DNA from 4 places in the Pantoea sp. X-Soil-YNGN-775 genome. Region 1 is predicted to be linked to each of the others. Evidence: predicted binding sites of a transcription regulator. Region 1 holds the regulator's gene; each other region holds the start of a gene.

Region 1 (5,352 bases):
CAACCTGCATCAGATACTGGAAGTGAAGTTAGCAGGTCTGCAATGACCCTTGCGGCTATTACAGTTCGATCACTTCATAGCTGTGGGTGATGGTGACGCCTTTACCCAGCATGATAGCGACCGAGCAATATTTTTCAGCAGAAAGATCCACCGCGCGTGAGACCGCCTTATCCTGTAGCGCTTTGCCGCTCACGATAAAGTGCAGGTTGATGTGCGTAAAGATTCGCGGCGCTTCTTCACGACGTTCTGAGGTCAGTTTCACTTCACAATCAGCCACATCGTTGCGACCTTTTTGCAGAATTGAAACCACGTCGATGGCGCTGCATCCGCCCGCCGCCATCAGCACCATCTCCATTGGGCTGGGCGCTTTATCACCCGAATTGCCATCCATTAACACCTGATGACCGGATGACGACTCACCGAGGAATGTCAGTCCTTCTACCCATTTCACTCTTGCCTGCATGATTTTCGCTCCAGAATATGCGGTTTTGCCGTCAGAGTACGCTTTCGCCTGGTAAACAGCAATCCAGAGAAATCCGCTGTTAGCTGAAGCGAGACAACAGAAGACAGTCGGCAAAAGCTGTGCTACAAACAGTGCTGAAAATATTTTTCGTCACCTGATGGCGAAGCCGGGAAGAATGATGCGCACTGCGCCGAATGCAGCCCGAATAATTTCCTGTAAGGGAAACGCTTGAAGCTTTCATCGCCTGACAGGGAAAACTGCCCCCTGTATTTTGGGCACGATTACAACAGAGGATAATAGCGAATGGTTCTCGGCAAACCGCAAACAGACCCTACACTCGAATGGTTCCTGTCCCATTGCCATATTCACAAGTATCCATCCAAAAGTACGCTGATTCATCAAGGTGAAAAAGCTGAAACGCTTTACTACATCGTGAAAGGTTCCGTTGCGGTTCTGATCAAAGATGAAGAAGGCAAAGAGATGATTCTTTCTTACCTGAATCAGGGCGATTTCATTGGCGAGCTTGGCCTGTTCGAAGAAGGTCAGGAGCGCAGCGCCTGGGTACGTGCGAAAACCGCGTGCGAAGTGGCGGAGATTTCCTACAAGAAATTCCGTCAGCTGATCCAGGTTAACCCGGATATCCTGATGCGACTGTCGTCGCAGATGGCGCGTCGCCTGCAGGTTACGTCTGAAAAAGTGGGTAACCTCGCTTTCCTCGACGTGACCGGACGCATTGCTCAGACTCTGCTTAACCTGGCGAAGCAGCCAGACGCCATGACGCATCCCGACGGCATGCAAATTAAAATTACTCGTCAGGAAATTGGCCAAATCGTTGGTTGTTCACGTGAAACCGTGGGCCGTATTTTGAAGATGCTGGAAGATCAGAATCTGATCTCTGCACACGGCAAAACCATCGTCGTTTACGGCACCCGCTAATTCCTGTCACCCACGGCGTGATGGCAACATCGCGCCGTTATTGTTTGTGTTGGGCCGATGTGGCGTCGAATTATTTACCATCCTGAAGTCAACTACGCCTTGCGGCAAACCCTGGTGCTCTGTCTGCCCGTGGCGCTGGGCTGGCTGGCTGGCGACCTGCAAAAAGGTCTGCTGTTCTCGTTAGTTCCCGCCTGTTGCAATATCGCCGGTCTGGATACCCCGCATAAACGCTTCTTCAAACGCCTGATTGTCGGCGGCAGCCTGTTTGCGCTCGGCAGCTTTCTGATTCAGTGGCTGACGCAGCACGCCATTCCGCTGCCGCTGATTCTGTTCGCCTTGCCGTTGCTGCTGGGGGTCACCGGCGAAATCAGTCCGCTGCACGGCCGCCTGCTGCCCGGCACCCTGATCGCCGCCATCTTCACGCTGAGCCTGATTGGCCGTATGCCGATCTATGTGCCGCCGCTGCTCTATATCGGCGGCACGCTATGGTATGGGCTGTTTAACTGGTTCTGGTTCTGGCTGTGGAAAGAGCAGCCGATGCGTGAAAGCCTGAGCCTGATCTACCGCGAACTGGCCAACTATTGCGATGCCAAATATACCCTGCTGACCCAGCTGACCGACCCGGAAAAGGCCCTGCCGCCGCTGCTGGCGCGCCAGCAGAAAGTGGTCGATATGATCACCACCTGTTACCAGCAGATGCACATGCTTTCCGCCAGCCGGGATCACAGCCATAAGCGGCTGACCCGCGCCTTTCAGGTGGCGCTGGACCTGCAGGAACACATCTCGGTCAGCCTGCATCAGCCGGAAGAGGTGCAGAAACTGGTGGAGCAGAGCCATGCCGAAGCGGTGATCCGCTGGAATGCCCAGACTATTTCGGCCCGCTTACGGGTGCTGGCGGATAACATTCTCTATCACCAGTTACCGGATCGTTTTGGCATGGAGAAGCAGCTCAGCGCGCTGGAAAAAATCGCCCGTCAGCATCCTGATAATCCGGTGGGGAATTTCTGCCTCTATCACTTCAATCGTATTGCGCGGGTGCTTCGCACCCAAAAGCCGCTCTATCAACGTGACCTGATGGCCGATCGCCAGCGCCGTCTGCCGCTTTTGCCGGCACTGCGCAGCTACCTGTCGTGGCGTTCATCGGCGCTGCGCACCGCCGGTCGCTTTGCGGTGATGCTGATGCTGGGCAGCGCGCTGGCGCTGTTTTTCAACATTCCTAAGCCGTACTGGATTCTGATGACCATTATGTTCGTCAGCCAGAACGGCTACGGTGCCACCCGCGTCCGCATCCAGCACCGGGCGCTGGGCACGTTTGCCGGTCTGGTGATTGCGGCTGCCACCTTACGCCTGGCGGTGCCGGAGTCGCTGGTGCTGCTGATCATGCTGCTGATCACCTTTATCAGCTACCGGTTTACCCGCCAGTTTTACGGCTGGTCGATGATTGGTTTTACGGTGACGGCGGTCTACTCGCTGCAGCTGCTGTCGCTGAACGGGGCGCAGTTCCTGCTGCCACGCCTGATGGATACGCTGATGGGTTGCCTGATCGCCTTTGGCGGAATGCTGTGGCTGTGGCCGCAGTGGCAGAGCGGCTTACTGCGGCAGAACGCCCACGACGCACTGGAAACCTATCAGGATGCGCTACGGCTGCTGCTGGGGGCGGAACAGTCGCCGGAGAAACTGGCGTACCAGCGGATACGGGTCAATCAGGCGCACAATGCGCTGTTTAACTCCCTGAACCAGGCGATGCAGGAACCGGCTTTCAACGCTCAGTACCTCAAAGATATGCGTCTGTGGGTCACCCACAGCCAGTTTATTGTTGAGCACATCAATGCAATGACGATTCTGGCGCGCGAACACACCATGCTGACCGCCTCGTTAGCTGAGCGCTATCTGCAGTCCTGCGAAATTGCGCTGCAACGTTGTCAGCAGCGGCTGGAATATGACGGTGCCAGTTCGCAGGTTAACCTGCTGGATGAGGTAGAAAATATTAATGAAGGGCCGGTGACAGTCGTCGAACAGCATGTGCGCCGTATTCTGGATCATCTGAGCGTGATGCACACCATTTCTTCTCTGGCGTGGAGCCAGCGACCGCAACATGGCCGCTGGCTGATCAGACGGTTACGCAAAAACTAAATCAGCCGCTAATCACCTTGCCGACGGCGGCGGCGAAGCGGCGCATGCCCTCTTCGATGTCGGCGGGTTCGATGATCAGCGAAGGTGCAAAACGCATCACGTCGGTGCCGGCCACCAGCACCATTACCCCTTCTGCGGCTGCCGCATTGAGGATATCGCGCGCCTTGCCGCTATGCTGAGGCTTCAGCGCCGCGCCAATCAGCAGGCCTTTGCCGCGAATATCACTGAACAGATCGTACTTCGCATCAATCGCCTGCAGCGCGCTGACAAATTGCTGACGCCGGACGCCAACGCCTTCCAGCACCGCCGGGGTATTGATAATGTCCAGCGCGGTCTCGGCAATGGCGCAGGCCAGCGGATTGCCGCCGTAGGTGGTGCCGTGCACGCCAGGCGCCATGGTAGAGGCGATCTCATGGGTGGTCAGCATGGCGCTGACCGGGAAACCGCCGCCCAGTGCTTTGGCCGAGGTCAGAATATCGGGCTGCACGCCATAGTGCTCATAAGCAAACAGCTTGCCGCTGCGTCCCATACCGCTCTGGACTTCATCCAGCACCAGCAGCGCCTGATAGTGATCGCACAGTTCACGCAGCCCATGCATAAATTCTTCGGTTGCGGGCACCACGCCGCCCTCGCCCTGAATCGGCTCAACCACGATAGCGCAGGTGTGATCGTCGATAACCGCCTTAACCGCAGCCAAATCATTGAACGGCACGTGGACGATATCGGCCGGTTTGGGGCCAAAGCCATCAGAATATTTTGGCTGTCCGCCAACTGTTACGGTAAACAGCGTCCGGCCGTGGAAAGCGTTGTGGAAGGCGATAATCTTACTTTTGAACGGACTGTGACGTTTGCAGGCGTAATAGCGTGCCAGCTTAAACGCCGCCTCATTCGCTTCTGCACCGGAGTTGGCGAAAAACACCCGCTCAGCAAAGGTGGCGCTGATTAACTTGCTGGCGAGACGCAGCGCCGGTTCGTTGGTGAAGACGTTACTGGTATGCCACAGCGTTTCGCCCTGGCTTTTCAGCGTTTCCACCAGCGCAGGATGGCAATGGCCGAGCGCGGTCACGGCGATGCCGCCCGAAAAGTCGATATACTCTTTGCCCTGCTGATCCCAGACGCGGCTGCCCTTGCCTTTCACCGGCACGAACTGCGCTGGTGCATAAACAGGCAAAATAACGTTATCGAACGTTTCCCGTGTGACCGCAATTTTTTCGGCTGCCATTAGTGACCCCATTTGAATGATTGTTGTACTGCCATGAAATAATAATCACAAAATATGCATAAAAAATCACTTAAAGGCAAACTATTGCGACAGGAAGTTGCGCAGCAGCTGGTGTCCCTGCTCGCTGAGAATGCTTTCAGGATGGAATTGCACCCCTTCCAGCGCCAGAGTTTTATGGCGGATCCCCATGATTTCGTCGGGTTGACCGTCACGCAGGCTCCAGGCGGTGACTTCAAAGGCGTCAGGCAGCGTATCGCGTTTTACGATCAATGAATGGTAACGGGTGACGGTAAGTGGATTATTCAGCTGGCGGAACACGCCGCTGTTGCTGTGCTGAATCAGCGAGGTTTTACCGTGCATCACCTGACGGGCGCGCACCACCTCGCCGCCCCACGCCTGAGCAATCGCCTGATGTCCGAGGCAAACGCCCAGCACCGGCAAACGTCCGGCAAAGTGGCGAATCGCCGCCAGTGAAATACCGGATTCGTTGGGAGTACAGGGTCCCGGGGAGATCACCAGATGGGTCAGCGGCAGCGCATCCATTTGCTGCAGGGTGATGGCATCGTTGCGCACCACCCGAACCTGCGCGCCCAGCTCG
Region 2 (5,352 bases), 1.8 Mb from region 1:
CGGTGAGATCTCACAGGATTACATCGCCGATTACCTCAGCTCAGGCCGCACCCGCCGCCGCCTGAACCCGTAATCGCTCTCACCGCTAAGTGAAAAAGGGCCGTAATGGCCCTTTTTTTATGCCTGCTCTTCGCTGCTGTTGAGCACCTGGGTCGGTACGACGGCCACGGCGCGCGCCTCCTCCGGCAACACCATATTCAGCAGAATGGCCAGCAAACCGCCGGTAGTGACCGCATGACCAAACAGCGTGTTGATCAGCGGGGGTAACTGTTTCAGCACTTCCGGCACCGCTTCAACGCCCAGGCCGACGCCGAAAGAAACCGCGACGATCAGCATCTCACGGCGTCCTAAAGACGTTTGCGTCATCACCCGGATGCCGGCGGCAACTACGCTGCCGAACATCACGATGGTGGCCCCGCCCAGCACCGGCGGCGGAATTTGCTGTAACAGAGAGCCGACCGCCGGGAACAGACCAAGCAGCACCAGCATCAACCCCAGCACCATCCCGACATAGCGGCTGGCCACGCCGGTCATCTGGATCACCCCATTGTTTTGCGCAAAGGTGGTGTTCGGGAATGCCGAGAAAATGGCTGCCAGCAGACAGCTGACGCCGTCAGCCATAATGCCGCCCTGCAGACGCTGCTGGAACACTGTGCCGCCGATCGGCTGTTGTGATATCAGGCAATTGGCGGTGAGATCGCCCACCGCTTCAATCACCGCAATCACCGACACCAGCGCAATTGGCAAGAAAATGGTCCAGTCAAAGGCAAAGCCGAACTTAAACAGCGCAGGCAGCACCAGCGCCGCGCTGTGGTCCGGCGCTTTCAGTTGCAGATGGCCGGTTAACGCTGCCGCGATGCAGCCCACTACAATTCCGGCCACCACCGCCACCAGTCTGGTCCAGCGGTTACGCGCACGATTGAGCGCCACGATTACCAGCAGCGTCAGCGCGCCCAGCGCCAGATTGCCGGGAGCACCAAAATCACGGGCGTTGTGACCGCCAGCCCAGTCGGTGATGCTGACTTTGATCAGGCTGATGCCAATCAGGGTGATCACCGTACCGGTGACTACCGGGGTCAGCACTTTACGCAACGGACCGACACAGCGGCTAATCAGGATCGGGATCAGCGCCGCCACCAGATTGCAGCCAAACAGCATCGCCATGATCTCCTCGGGCGATCCGCCGCGCGCCTTTACCATCAGGCCGCCTGATAGCAGCACGCCGAGAAACGCGAAGCTGGTGCCCTGCAGGCAGATCATTCCGGCTCCGATGCCGAACAGGCGCCGCGCCTGTATAAAGGTACCGAGGCCCGAAACCAATAGTGACATGCTAATCAGGTAGGGAATATAGGCCTGTAGCCCCAATACTGAACCGATAATCAGCGGCGGCGTGATGATGCCGACGACGCTGGCCAGCAGATGCTGCAGGGCGGCGAAAAACGCCGGGACGGGACCAATACGGGCATCCAGCCCATATAACAAACCTTTCTCGTGTGATTGCGACATGACGGTGCTCCGGCAACAGTGATTAGCCGGACTAATGCATTTTTTGCGCCATCAGCGCTGCGTCACCTCGCCTTGCAGACCAGGTGACTGAAAAGTAACGTTATAATTCCACGACGCGGCCGGTGGCAAGGGTGCAACTTTACATTCACCACCGGCGCAGATGAGTTATTTTGTTTCATGATCAGGCGATCTTTGCACTCACAGAGTGCAGGCCTGGCTGCTCCAGCAGTGAGATATCGAAGTAGGCCGTCAGATCGCGCTGTTCGGCGCGCGGCAGATACGGCAGTTCACCCAGCAGCGGTGCCGGGATTTTTTCCCGCAGCACTTCGATGATGTTGCTGTATTGCGCCAGGCCCGGATTAATGCGGTTGGCGACCCATCCGACCAGCGGTAATCCGTCCTGTTGAATCGCTTCGGCGGTGAGCAGCGCATGGCTGATACAGCCAGTCTGAATACCGACCACCAGCACCACCGGTAACTGCTGCTCAATCACCCAGCCGGAAAGCGGACGCGCATCATTCATCAGACTGCGCCAGCCGCCGGTGCCCTCTACTATCACCCGATCCGCCTGTTCGGTCAGGTTGTTCAGGCCCTGGGTCAGTAATTCATACTGAATCACCTGACCGCTGTGGGTGGCGATCTCCTGCTCCTCAAACAACAGCGGGTTGATGGCCTGATACGGCAGTGCGACAGAAGATGCGCTTTGCAGCAGCTGCGCATCTTTATTGCGCAGGCCGTCAGCGGTTTTCACTGCACAGCGCGCCACGGGTTTGTATCCGACCGCGCTGAGGTTTGCTTTGATAAAACTTTGCAACAGCGCACGCGATACTACGGTTTTACCGACAGCGGTATCGGTGCCGGTAACAAATAGTCTCTTCACTCTACTTCTCCTCTTAAACCGGTTGCGGCTAATCGGCGATTAACCCTACTAATACTCCGCATTTTAAGGAATCGAAGATGAGAACAGATTGCGTTAGCGCAAGATTAGTCAGGCTTAACCTTGCAATAACTTCACTAAAAGGTAACCGCTGTAGAGCGAATCTTTGATCAGCGCCGCGCCGCCCAGCGTTCCCGGCTCACTAAACGCAGTGGGTGCCAGCTGTATACCGGCACTGTAGGCCGGCAGCGACTGTTGCAGAATGGTGTTGCTGACCGCCGGAAACAGCACATCTGCCGCGGCATTGAGCGGTGAACCGATAAGAATATGTTGCGGATTAAAGATATTCACCATCATCGCCAGAATCCGCCCGACGTGATGACCCACGCTGGCAATGGTGTCGCGTGCCAGGCGATCGCCGGACTGCGCCGCGGCACAGAGCGAGGCCAGCGTCAGCGGCTGATGGTGCAGCAGGCTGTCAGGCTGGGTCGGCAGTCGCTGCGCAGCCAGCGCCAGCAGGCTACCGATACTGGCCACCGTCTCGAGGCAGCCGTGATTGCCGCAATAACACTGCTGGCCGTAGGGATCGATCTGAGTATGGCCGATTTCCACCAGCGCCCGGCCGCGTTTATGCAGCAGTTGCCCACCGCTGATCACCCCAGCTCCGACCGTTTCATCAATTACAATCTGAATCACATCTTCTGCGCCACGTGAGGCACCAAACAGCGATTCGGCCAGTGTCCAGGCGGAAATATCGTGCTGTACAAACACCGGTACGCCGGTTCGGGCCGCCAGCGCGTCGCCGAGCGGCATGTCGCGCACCTGATATCCCGGCAGCCGGTGTACTACGCCAGAGGCGGCATTAATCAGTCCTGGCAGGGTCACGGCGATGGCGGTCAGGCGTTCCAGCCGCTGCTGATGACGAATAAAGAAGGCGTCAACCTGGTCGATCAGCGCGGTTAGCAGCGGCTGAGCCGATTCATCCGGCAGCGGCAGGCTATCCTCCACCAGTTCCCGGCTGCTGAGGTCGCGCAGGGTAAAGGTCATGGCACCACGGTGCAGGCGAATCGCCAGATAGTGCCAGGCGTCGGTGTCGAGTATCAGGCCAATGGCCGGACGGCCGCGGCTGCCTGGCTCCTGAAACTCCGTCTCCTGCACCAGATGGGCATCCAGCATTTCACGGACGATTTTGGTGATGCTGGCGGGCGCGAGCTGGGCGCGTCGGGAAAGTTCGATACGCGAAATAGGACCGAATTGATCAATTAATCGATATACGACGCCTGCATTGGTTTGCTTAATTTGGTCAATATGGCCAGGTTGACTGTCCAGATTCACAACCCTGCTCCCGGTTATTTTCGCGCTTCTAAATAAACATGCGCCATGGTGAGGCAGATCAGGCAGCAGCGTCAAATATTTGATTAGAAATGTGATTTATCGCACACATTGTCGTCGGGACCGGCCAGACTTACGCCTTTTTTTGCTGCAGTAAAGTCATCATATGGCGCATCTGCTCATTTATTTCGCGCTCTGCGGACCAGACTAACCACAGCTCTGAAATAGCATCACTTTCTGCCAGCGGCAGCCAGATAACATCAGCCAGCTGCGCCCGGCGAAAAGAGGCGGGCAAGATGGATACGCCGAGCCCGGTCGCTACCAGACCGAGAATGGTCATCGCCTCACCCACTTCCTGAGTGATGTAGGGCTTAATCTGATAACGGTGGAGCAGCGCCAGAATGTCGCTGTAGAGTGCGGTCCCGACCTGCGGATCGAAAAAGACAAACGGCTCCGCCGCCAGCGCGCTGACCGAAATTCTCTCTGCCGAGGCCAGCGGATGCGCCCAGTGCACCACCGCATACAGCGGTTCGCTCAGCAGCAGCTGGTGACGCAAATCCGCTGGCAGTGGCGTATTGCGCATCACGCCAAGATCGAGCCGTCCGTCATGCAGCGGGGCCAGCTGCTGGCGGGTGTTGATCTCCTGCATCTGGATATGCACCTGTGGCCAGCGCTGGCGAAACTGGTACAGCGCATCGGACACCACGGCAGTAAACGGCGCTGAGGAGGTAAAGCCGATGCGCAGCTCTCCTTGTTCTCCGCGATGCAGCCGCGCCGCCCGGTCAGCCGCCTGTTCCACCTGCAACAGAATGGCACGCGCATCCTGCAGTAACTGCTGACCGGCAGCCGTCAGCTGCACGCTGCGGTTGGTGCGATTAAACAGCCGGGCATCGGTTGCCGTTTCCAGCTGAATGATCTGCTGACTGAGCGGCGGCTGAGAAATATTCAGCCGCAGCGCCGCCCGGCCGAAATGCAATTCCTCGGCGACCGCAATGAAATAACGCAGATGGCGCAGCTCGATATTCATATCTTTAACGTCTTATTTGAGATTATTAATATATTAGACATCATAATCAGCCTTTTCTAAGCTGACGACAGGTTTTTTAACACTAAGGAAAGATTGTGGGTCGCACTACTCAGGCAGGAACCGTTGCGGATGACGTGGGATGCAGATCGCCAGAATCGCTGGCTGCATCGGGCTGGATTACCCGTGGAACGCCGCAGTTTATGCGCGTCACGCTGGCCCTGTTTTCAGCCGGTCTCGCCACCTTTGCCCTGCTCTACTGTGTCCAGCCAATATTGCCGGTGCTGTCGCAGCAGTTTGGCGTATCACCCGCCGCCAGCAGCCTGTCGCTCTCAATTTCTACCGGGCTGATGGCGCTGGGCCTGTTGGTGACCGGCCCGCTGTCTGATGCGGTCGGGCGCAAATCTGTGATGGTTACCGCGCTGATGCTGGCCGCCATCTGTACCCTGATCTCCGCTACTATGACCAGCTGGCACGGCATTCTGATCATGCGCGCATTGATGGGCCTGGCGCTGAGCGGGGTCGCCGCAGTCGGCATGACCTGGCTGAGTGAAGAGATGGACCCGCGGGTGGTGGCGTTCTCAATGGGGCTGTACATCAGCGGTAATTCCAT
Region 3 (5,352 bases), 200 kb from region 1:
GCGACGGTGGCCAGAGACAATAGCAATCCCGTGGCAAGAGTAGTGCGACGTAATAATGGCTTCATGGTGTCTCCTGGTATTGATGAATTAACGCAACAAAGGGGATTCGGCCACCCAGTGATCGGGCGCGACCTGGCGGTAACGGTTTTTTTCTACCGTCTCTCCTGCCCTGCGCAGCGGCGAGGGGATTTCACTGTCATCAAACTGACGAACCGGACGGCTGAGCGGATCGGCCACCGGCACCGAGGCCAGCAGTCGTTGGGTATAAGGATGCTGTGGCTGGTTAAACAGTGACTGACGCGGGCCAATCTCGACAATCTGCCCGAGGTACATCACCGCCACACGGTTGGCGATGCGTTCCACCACGGCCATATCGTGCGAGATGAAAATCCATGCCACGCCGGTTTGCTGTTGCAGATCCATCATCAGGTTCACCACCTGTGCCTGTATTGACACATCCAGCGCGGACACCGCTTCGTCGGCGATGATCACTTTGGGCCGCAGCGCCATGGCGCGGGCAATGGCGATACGCTGACGCTGACCGCCGGAAAACTCATGGGGATAACGTTGGGCGTGCTCAGGGGACAGACCGACACTTTTCAGCAGTGCCTCAACCTGCGGTGTGGCTTCGCTGAGCGAGGAGACCAGCCCGTGCAACAGCAGCGGTTCGGCAATGGTGAAGCCAACGGTCAGCCGGGGATTGAGTGAGGCATAAGGGTCCTGAAACACCATCTGTATTTCACGACGCAGCGGCTGAAACTGCGCCTCCTTCAGCGTGGCGATTTCGTTGCCCTGAAAATAGATGCTTTCCGCCTCGCTGGTCAGCAAACGCATCAGCGCCCGTCCGGTGGTCGATTTACCGCAGCCACTTTCACCGACAATTGCCAGCGTTTCACCTGGCCACAGCCTGAAGTCAATCTGCTCCACCGCGTGAACCCGATGCGTCAGCGCTGAGAAAATGCCGCTTCGAACCGGGAAGTACACTTTCAGGCCGCGCACGTCGAGCAGCGGCTGCTGGTCATAGCGGGCGGTTTTCTGGCTGCCGGCGGGCGTCGCGGCCGCGCCCAGCAGCGGGAAACGTTGCGGCCAGGCATGCTCGCGCATATCACCCAGCTTCGGCACCGCGGCTAATAACGCTTTGGTGTAGTCATGCTGAGGCGCGCTGAAGATCTCCGCTACCGGGCCCTGTTCGACCACGTTACCGCGATACATCACCACCACCCGATCGGCGACCTCTGCCACCACGCCCATATCATGGGTGATAAACAGCACCGCCATCTGCTTCTGCTGCTGCAAATCGCGCAGGATGTGCAGGATGCGCGCCTGAACGGTGACATCCAGCGCGGTAGTCGGCTCATCGGCGATCAGCAATTGCGGATCGCAGGCCAGCGCCTGCGCAATCATTACCCGTTGCCGCATGCCGCCGGAGAGTGCGTGCGGGTAACTTTTCATCACCCGATCAACATCTGCTATCCGTACCTGCTGCAGCAATGTTCGGGCCCGCGCTGTCGCCTGCGCGTTATCGCACAGCTGGTGATCGCGCAGCGCCTCCGTCAGCTGGTCGCCTACCCGCAATACCGGATTCAGCGAGGTCATCGGCTCCTGAAAGATCATTGCCATTTCGCGGCCGCGCAGCTTGCGTCGTTGTTCTTCGCTGAGGGTGCTGAGATCGTGCTGCTTACCGCTGCGATCGCGAAACAGAATTGAGCCGCGTTCGGTGCGCGCTGAGGCGGCTAACAGCCCCATAATGGCCAGAGATGTAACAGATTTTCCCGATCCGCTTTCCCCCACTACCGCGACGATTTCGCCAGGGTTGATCTCAAACGAGATGCCATTCAGCGCCCGGTGTACGCCGCTGCGTCCGCGGAAACTGACGCAAAGATTGTCAATGGTGAGAACCGGCGCAGCGGCACTCCGGGCGGTCGGATTAAGAGAAGAAGTGTCCGTCATCGTTGCTCCGGGTGCGTTAAAGCCAGATACGGCCTTGCGAATACGAGAGGAAGGGCGAGCTGTCAGCCGCCAGCCAGATTGGCCCATCAAGATCGACATACTCTGCGCCGATTGCTACCGGCAGTGCCGCCTCCATCGCCAGCGATGAGCCAAGCATGCAGCCCACCATCAGGCGCATGTGCTGCTGTTGGGCGGCGGCCACCATCGCCAGCGCCTCCGTCAGGCCGCCGCACTTGTCGAGCTTGATGTTGATCATTTCGTAGCGATGCCGCAGCGCGGCGATATCCGCCACGGTATGGCAGCTTTCATCAGCACAAACGGGAATCGGATGGGGAAAATCCAGTAACTCGCTATCCTGACCCGCTGGTAAGGGCTGCTCAATCATGGCGATGTCATACGCCTGCAGGGCGGTGAAGAGCGAAGGCAGATCGAGACCGTGCCAGGCCTCATTGGCGTCGATAATCAGCGTCGCCTCGGGAGCAGCGGCGCGGATGGCCGCCACTTTCCCGACAATGTGCTGGTGGTCGAGTTTGATTTTCAGCAGCAGTGCGCCCCGTGATACGGCGTCCGCGGCGGCACTCGCCATGCGTTCAATGCTGTCCAGACTCAGGGTCTCCGCTGTTACCACAGCATGTGGCTTTTCACGGCCGGTTTGCTGCCAGAGCGTCTCTCTGGCCCGGGCGGCATTGAGCCGCCACAGGGCACAGTCCAGCGCGTTGCGCGCCGCGCCTGCCGCCAGTCGATTCTGTAACGCCGCACGGCTCAGTCCGGCTTCGATTTCGCTTTGCAGTGCCGCCAGCTGCGCACTGACGCTGGCGATACTTTCGCCGTAGCGCGGCGTCGGCGTGCACTCGCCGAGACCAATAAAACCGTCCTGCTCCAGCGTGACGCGAATCACCGTGACGGCAGTGCGGGTGCCGCGTGAAATTGCAAAGGGCTTCGCCAGCGGCAGTTCAGCCACCGCGATCTGCATGCGGCGCATCTCAGCCACGTTCCTGCAACAGTGCCGCGATGGCATCAATACCAAACCGCACCGGATCGGTAGCCGGCACGCCAAATTCTGCACTGACCTGTGCGCAATAGTCGCGGGCCTGCTGTTCACCGTAACCGGAGGTGTTGAGGGCGAATCCGGCCAGCTTCACCTGATCACTGGTTACGCTGGCCGCCCGCAAATTGGCTTCCACACACTCTGCCAGACTGACCATCGGCTGATGCGGCAGGTGGCGCATATGCGGACGTCCCATCTCATGACACATCACCAGCCAGTGCGGCTGCGCACCGTGAATCAGCCCCATGCTGACGCCCGCATAAGAGGGGTGAAACAACGAGCCCTGACCTTCGACAATATCCCAGTGATCGTCTTCATTCGCCGGTGACAGCGCTTCGGCGGCCCCGGCGATAAAGTCAGCGATCACTGCATCAATCGCGATACCCTCACCGGCTACCAGAATGCCGGTCTGGCCGGTGGCGCGGAAATCCGCCTTCATGCCGCGATCGCGCATCGCCGCTTCCAGGGCCAGTGAGGTGTACATCTTGCCAACAGAGCAGTCGGTGCCCACCGTTAGTACCCGTTTGCCGCTACGTTTTTTACCGCTGCCGACCGTCAGTGCTGGCCGCATATGGCGGATATCAAACAACGCCACCCCGTGTTCTGCCGCCAGCGCCACCAGTTCCGGCTCATCGGCCAGACGATGGTGCAAACCGCTGGCCACGTTCAGGCCCGCTTTAATTGCGCCGGTCACGGTTTCAAGCCAGTGTGCCGGTAGATAGCCACCGGCATTAGCGGTTCCCAGTACCAGCGTTTTCGCACCGCGCGCTTTGGCACTGACAATGTCCAGCGTCTCAAGTCCCAGACTGACGGTACAGCCGGGCAGGGACATTTCGCCAACGCACTGTTCCGGACGCCAGACCTGAATGCCGCGCGCCGTTTTCGCCGCCAGCGGATCGGTGACATCGCCAAGGAAAAGTAGATAGGGTTGAGGGATCAGCATGACGTTTCTCTTTTTCAGACAGGTGATAGGGCCTGAGCTGAATATTTCATGCGGATGACAGCGAGACGAATGCTTGTTTAATGCTGGGGTATAACCTGAGGGTATAGTCAGAGGCGACGCTTATGACAACAGCCGATAAGCGAATCAGAACAGCAGAATGAGGCTAACCAGAGAGGCTGGAACAGAAGAAAAAGTGATAATCATCGGTCGATCCCTGACCGCGATTATCGAGGGTTTCTTGCGGAGTGCTTAGTACATCGCACCCGGCGGTACGTGTTTGAAGGTCTCGACGTAAGCGCGGAACACGTAGTTAAAAATGCGTTTCATGTGACACCTGATGCAAAATTAGTTGAAGAAATACGCGAAAAGTATAACTTCAGCGCGTTTTATCGGCAATAAATTTTGAACCGGATCACAAAATTGCGCTTTTTATGCGCAAAAAGCCGTTAAGCAGCCTGACCAAGATGCTGCAGCAGGATGGTCGCACCGACGGCTATCAACACCAGACCGCCGAGCACTTCCGCCCATTTGCCGAGTACCGGACCAATAAAGCGTCCCACCAACACGCCGGTGGTGGCCATAACGGTGGTAGCGGCCCCGATGGTCAGCGCAGTGGTAATAATGTTGACCTGCAGGAAGGCCAGGCCCACACCGACCGCCAGCGCATCAAGGCTGGTCGCCACTGCGGTGGTGGCCAGTACCATAAAGCCATGGCTTTGCGGCGCTTCGCAGGGTTCAGCGACGGCGGTCTGACGAAAACCTTCCATCATCATCCGCCCGCCTAAAAACGCCAGCAGAATAAAAGCGATCCAGTGGTCCCACGCCATGATGTAACGACTGGCGGCCAGGCCAAGCGCCCAGCCAATCAGCGGCGTTAAGGCTTCGATTGAGCCAAAAATCAGACCGGTGCGCAGCGCTTCTTTAAAACCAGGACGATGCAAGGTGGCACCTTTGCCCAGTGCAGCAGCAAACGCGTCCATCGACATACCCAGGGCAAGAATTAAGGTGGCAATAAAGGTCATGATTTATTCACCTGGGGCGAAAAAGCGGCAATTCACGCTGTATTCACCACACAAAGTGTTCAGTAATGAAAAAGTGCGCGCAGTCTACCACGCAACCGCAAAGATAAAAAGACAGTAAAATCATGGATTTAAGTATAGCCAAGGCTATAACTTTTATCATTCGCTATGTTTCGCGCTAAGTCGATGGTGGCAAAGCATTTTCTGATGGTTTTCCGGGCGGATTTCGGGCTTGTCTGGCCGCAGCGTCTGCATTCCCTGATTGAACCCCAGCGCGGATTGCCGGAAAATGCCCGGCTTATTATTACCGGATGCCCGTTATGAATAACCCTTTTGAAACGTTAATCGTGCCTGGCGGCATTTTGCTGTTGGGGTTTCTCTCTGCCCTGCTG
Region 4 (5,352 bases), 360 kb from region 1:
TCCGTCCGGTACACAACAACGATCTGATCGTGGGGGCCGTCGGGGTGCTGCAGTTCGACGTGGTGGTGGCGCGTCTGAAGAGCGAATATAACGTCGAAGCGATTTACGAAGCGATCAACGTCTCTACCGCGCGTTGGGTTGAGTGTGACGATGCGAAAAAATTCGAAGACTTCCAGCGTAAAAACGAGGTTAACCTCGCGCTGGATGGCGGCGATAATTTGACTTATATCGCGCCGACCATGGTGAACCTGAATATTACCCAGGAACGTTATCCTGACGTCAGATTCCGCAAAACCCGCGAGCACTGATCGCACGCTATCCGGGCCATTCCAGCAGGAAATGGCCCTGTTTTCCCCGCTACAGACTCCTCCTAAAAAACTGCTTTTCCTCTCGTTTTGACGTGTGATCAACCAGTTAGCCAGGCAAAAAGCGAAATGCGGTCTATGATTATTCTATCGGACGGCGGAAGAGACTTCTCTTGTCCTTACGTCCTGTAACCCAGCGGCACCCTGTGCTGCTGTTGCGCCCACAGTTTTGGGCGAGTTAACTGATAGAAGGAATATATCGATGAACAAGACTAAGATTGCCAAAACCCTGATGGCTGCAATGATTGGCTCAGCACTGATCGGCGGCAGCGCGCTGGCTGACGAGTCGCTTTCCCAGAAAGCGTCGCAGACCGCAGACAGCACAGGTGCGAAAATCGATAGTTCTATGAAAAAAGTCGATGGTTATATGGATGACAGCGGCATCACCGCCAAAGCCAAAGCGGCTCTGGTTGATGATGACGCGATTAAAAGTACGGATATTTCGGTAAAAACCCACCAGGGCGTGGTGACCTTAAGCGGTTTCGTCACTTCCCAGGATCAGGCCGAAAAGGCTGTGGCCGTGGTGCAGAAAATCGAAGGTGTTAAATCCGTCAGCGACAAACTACACGTTAAAGACAGCAAATCTCAATCAATGAAGGGTTATGCGGGCGATGCCGCTACGACCAGCGAAATTAAAGCTAAGCTATTAGCGGATGACATTGTTCCGTCGCGCAACGTAAAAGTTGAAACCACCGACGGCGTTGTTCAGCTTTCAGGCCACGTTGCTAATCAGGCACAGTCAGACCGTGCTGAAAGCATCGCGAAAGCCATTGAAGGCGTGAAAAGCGTTAAGAATGACCTGACGGTTAAATCTTAATGGTAACCGTGCGGCCGCGTCACTGCTGGCCGCACGGATAAAAGATACCCATCCGGGGATGAAATAAGCAGTTCGATTTTCAATAGGGTAAGGAGAGGCTTATGTTTCGTTGGGGCATTATTTTTCTGGTGATCGCACTGATTGCTGCAGCGTTAGGTTTTGGTGGTTTAGCGGGTACAGCAGCATGGGCAGCTAAAGTTGTCTTCGTTGTTGGTATTATTCTGTTCCTCATCAGCCTGTTTACCGGCCGTAAAAAGCTTTAGCCGATGAGTCCTGCAGTTTAATGCAAAGCAAGTAAGCATAAAGCGGAGACCAGTCATCCGTAGCCAGATCGGTGAGAAGTGGGATTTTTTCACCCGGCTACATGGACTACCCCCACTGCGCGGGCTGTCCGGCTAAGGGATTGTATGACTGGTTCTCCGGAATGCTGCTGGATAGAAGTAAGTATCCATCAGCTTGCCCGTCGGAACCCCATTCGAGGTTCACACAGTGGGTATTCGCATTCCTGTTACGCTCGGCGCTATCGAACCTCTTGCGCTGGCTCCTTTCAAATCGCATAAAATTGCGCTGGTCTGTGAAGGCGGCGGTCAACGCGGCATTTTCACCGCCGGGGTGCTTGATGAATTCCAGCTTGCCCGTTTTAATCCGTTTCACCTGCTGCTCGGCACCTCTGCGGGTGCACAAAACCTCTCGGCGTTTGTCTGTGGCCAGCCAGGCTATGCCCGCCGCGTGATCACCCGTTACACCACCAATAAACTGTTTTTTGATCCGCTGCGTTTTGTTCGCGGCGGTAATCTGATCGATCTCGACTGGCTGGTGGAAACCACCCGCAGTGAATTTCCACTGGCGATGACTCACGCTGAAAAAATGTTCTCGCGCGGGCTTGAGTTCTATATGTGCGCCTGCCGCAGCGACGATTATACGCCCGGCTATTTCACCCCCACGGCGGACAACTGGCTGGAGCTGATTAAAGCCTCCAGCGCCATTCCCGGCTTCTACCGGCTTGGCGTCAATCTTGAAGGGATTAGCTATCTGGATGGCGGCATCAGCGATGCGATTCCGGTGCGGGAAGCGGCGCGCCGTGGCGCAGACACCATTGTGGTGATCCGCACCGTGCCTTCTCAGATGTTTTATACGCCGAAATGGATTAAGCGGATGGAGCGCTGGCTAAGCGCCGGTGCCTTTCAGCCGATGATTAACGTGCTCAATCACCATGAAAAAAGCTACCGGGAAATTCAGCAGTTTATTGAAAATCCGCCCGGTGACTTACGGATTATAGAGATCTTTCCACCGCATGTGCTGGCCAGCAGCGCGCTCGGCAGCCGTATTTCGTCACTGAATCAGGATTACCATCTTGGACGGCGCTGCGGCCGCTATTTCCTCGCCACGCTGGGCCAGTGGTTAAGCGACGCAGAGCCCATCACGCCGCGTATCGTCACGCCGCCGGCACCGGTGGCCAATGCGCCGGACAACCGCGAGATTATTACGCCGCCGCTGGCGGATAATGATGCTGATTACGATAAAGGATCGCTGGCATGAAGTTTATCGATACCCACTGTCATTTTGATTTCCCGCCGTTTGAGGGCGATACCGTTGCCAGCCTGGCGCGGGCTGCGGCGGCTGGCGTCGAGAAGATCATCATCCCGGCGATCGATGCCAGCCGCTTCAGCCGGGTGTGCGAACTGGCGGCCGGACATGCTGCGCTCTACGCCGCACTCGGACTGCATCCGATCGCTATAGAAGCACATCAGGAAGCGCATCTCGATCAGCTGGAGCAGAGGCTTAAGCAGCGACCGCCTAAGCTGGTGGCGATCGGTGAGATCGGGCTGGATCTTTATCGCGACGATCCGCAGTTTGATAAGCAACAACGCTTTCTGGATGCTCAGCTTAAGCTGGCGAAACGCTATGATCTGCCGGTGATCCTGCACTCGCGTCGCACCCATGACAAACTGGCCCAGCATCTGCGTCGCCACGATCTGCCGCGTCGTGGTGTGGTACATGGTTTCGCCGGCAGTCGGCAACAGGCGCAGGCGTTTATTAAGCTCGGCTATGCGATTGGCGTCGGCGGCACCATCACCTATGAGCGCGCCAGCAAAACCCGCCAGACGCTGGCACAACTGCCGCTCTCCTCGTTGCTGCTGGAAACGGATGCACCGGATATGCCGTTAAAAGGCTTTCAGGGCCAGCCTAACCGACCTGAACGGGCGCGCCAGGTATGGGAGACGCTTTGCACCCTGCGCGATGAGCCACCTGAAGTGATTGCCGGGGCGCTGTGGCGTAACAGCCAGCAGTTGTTTCAGCTCGATCCCGCTTTTCCCGCCATTCGTAATGAACCCGCTAAGCTTTAAACTATGCTCTCAACTAATGCCCACAACCTATGCCCACAACCTATACCTGCAACCTATGCCGGTCCGCGCCACTAAATGTGATAATAGTAACATTTCGCTGACTGGCGTATAATGGGCTGTTAACGGCGTTAAATGCGATTCTGATCACGGTAAGCGTGGCATAATTGCACCATTTTCTTATTCTGATGTGACTGCTGGCACATAACAGGCCGCCTGACGGTGTTATTATTATAACATTCCGCCGGCCAGCCGGTGGATCGCACCCCGATCCTTTGGAGAGCCTCATGACCGATATCAAACAGCAAGCCCTGCGTGCCCTGAAACTGATGGATTTAACCACCCTGAATGACGACGACACTGACGAAAAAGTGATCGCACTTTGTCATCAGGCAAAATCGCCGGTGGGTAACACCGCAGCCATCTGCATCTATCCGCGCTTTATTCCGATTGCGCGTAAAACGCTGCGTGAGCAGGGTACGCCAGAGATCCGCATCGCCACGGTGACCAATTTCCCGCACGGCAATGACGACATTGAGATTGCGCTGGCTGAAACCCGCGCCGCTATCGCCTACGGTGCCGATGAAGTGGATGTGGTGTTCCCGTACCGCGCGCTGATCGCCGGTAACAGTCAGGTCGGTTTTGATCTGGTGAAAGCCTGTAAGACCGCCTGTGCTGAGGCCAACGTACTGCTGAAAGTGATTATTGAAACCGGTGAACTGAAGCAGGAAGCGCTGATCCGTCAGGCGTCTGAAATCGCAATTGATGCCGGTGCTGACTTCATCAAAACCTCTACCGGTAAAGTCCCGGTCAACGCCACGCCTGAAGTGGCGCAGATCATGATGAGCGTCATCCGTGATAAAGGCGTCAGCCAGCAGGTCGGTTTCAAACCGGCAGGTGGCGTACGCACCGCTGAAGATGCCGCCATCTATCTGCAACTGGCGGAAGATACGCTGGGTGCAGAATGGGCCGACGCGCGTCACTTCCGCTTTGGCGCATCGAGCCTGCTGGCGAGTCTGCTGAATACTCTGGGTCATCAGAGCGAGACCAGCAAAGCCGGTTATTAAACTCATCCTGTGGCGGTCACCGACCGCCTCTGTCACACCGCATTTCCCTGAGCCAAGGGGGCTACCTTGTTCCTGCCACAAGAAATTATTCGCAAAAAACGTGACGGTCACGCGCTGACTGAGGCTGAAATCCGCTTCTTCATCAACGGTGTTCGTGATAACAGCGTCTCTGAAGGCCAGATTGCCGCGCTGGCCATGACCATCTATTTTCATGACATGACGCTGCCTGAGCGCGTGGCGCTGACCATGGCGATGCGGGATTCTGGTACCGTGCTGAACTGGAAATCGCTCAATCTGAATGGGCCGGTGGTGGATAAGCATTCGACCGGCGGCGTTGGCGATGTCACGTCGCTGATGCTCGGACCAATGGTGGCCGCATGCGGTGGTTATATTCCGATGATCTCCGGCCGTGGCCTCGGTCATACCGGCGGCACGCTGGATAAGCTGGAAGCGATTCCGGGCTTTGACATCTTCCCCAGCGATGACCGCTTCCGGGAGATCATCAAACAGGTCGGGGTGGCGATTATCGGCCAGACCAACTCACTGGCTCCGGCCGACAAACGCTTCTACGCCACGCGTGACATTACCGCCACCGTAGACTCGATCCCGCTGATTACCGCCTCGATTCTGGCAAAGAAACTGGCGGAAGGGCTGGATGCGCTGGTGATGGATGTCAAAGTAGGCTCAGGCGCCTTTATGCCAACCTATGAAGCCTCCGAGGATCTGGCGCAGTCGATTGTTGGCGTAGCCAACGGAGC

What was found. Region 1 encodes CRP, which controls carbon source genes, mostly activating them, when cyclic AMP is high. Its sites were predicted from a motif close to ATGTGANNNNNNTCACAT; they were not measured.
Region 2: mlc (sugar metabolism global transcriptional regulator Mlc) is a predicted target of CRP. The motif match lies at 3,808-3,825, and genes of this name have one in related genera.
Region 3: azuC (stress response protein AzuC) is a predicted target of CRP. The motif match lies at 4,342-4,359, and genes of this name have one in related genera.
Region 4: deoC (deoxyribose-phosphate aldolase) is a predicted target of CRP. The motif match lies at 3,606-3,623, and genes of this name have one in related genera.

Annotation. Positions count from the first base shown of each region.
Region 1 covers NZ_AP035945.1:3,856,267-3,861,618, forward strand. Annotated here, with positions in the region: gene AC6I8I_RS18175 (OsmC family protein) at 59-463, opposite strand; gene crp (cAMP-activated global transcriptional regulator CRP) at 767-1,399, shown strand; gene AC6I8I_RS18185 (YccS/YhfK family putative transporter) at 1,457-3,532, shown strand; gene argD (bifunctional acetylornithine/succinyldiaminopimelate transaminase) at 3,534-4,754, opposite strand; gene AC6I8I_RS18195 (aminodeoxychorismate/anthranilate synthase component II) at 4,836-5,352, opposite strand, start outside.
Region 2 covers NZ_AP035945.1:2,028,921-2,034,272, forward strand. Annotated here, with positions in the region: gene osmV (osmoprotectant ABC transporter ATP-binding protein OsmV) at 1-73, shown strand, start outside; gene AC6I8I_RS09585 (nucleobase:cation symporter-2 family protein) at 118-1,506, opposite strand; gene bioD (dethiobiotin synthase) at 1,688-2,386, opposite strand; gene mlc (sugar metabolism global transcriptional regulator Mlc) at 2,501-3,718, opposite strand; gene AC6I8I_RS09600 (LysR family transcriptional regulator) at 3,849-4,742, opposite strand; gene ynfM (multidrug efflux MFS transporter YnfM/SxtP(Kp)) at 4,838-5,352, shown strand, end outside.
Region 3 covers NZ_AP035945.1:4,053,352-4,058,703, forward strand. Annotated here, with positions in the region: gene AC6I8I_RS19060 (glutathione ABC transporter substrate-binding protein) at 1-65, opposite strand, end outside; gene AC6I8I_RS19065 (ABC transporter ATP-binding protein) at 88-1,950, opposite strand; gene dgcA (N-acetyl-D-Glu racemase DgcA) at 1,967-2,932, opposite strand; gene dgcN (N-acetyltransferase DgcN) at 2,934-3,941, opposite strand; gene azuC (stress response protein AzuC) at 4,191-4,268, opposite strand; gene mntP (manganese efflux pump MntP) at 4,388-4,963, opposite strand; gene AC6I8I_RS19090 (DUF1158 domain-containing protein) at 5,281-5,352, shown strand, end outside.
Region 4 covers NZ_AP035945.1:3,497,805-3,503,156, reverse strand. Annotated here, with positions in the region: gene prfC (peptide chain release factor 3) at 1-308, shown strand, start outside; gene osmY (molecular chaperone OsmY) at 568-1,182, shown strand; gene AC6I8I_RS16295 (DUF1328 domain-containing protein) at 1,284-1,445, shown strand; gene AC6I8I_RS16290 (patatin-like phospholipase family protein) at 1,672-2,721, shown strand; gene AC6I8I_RS16285 (TatD family hydrolase) at 2,718-3,530, shown strand; gene deoC (deoxyribose-phosphate aldolase) at 3,815-4,594, shown strand; gene deoA (thymidine phosphorylase) at 4,661-5,352, shown strand, end outside.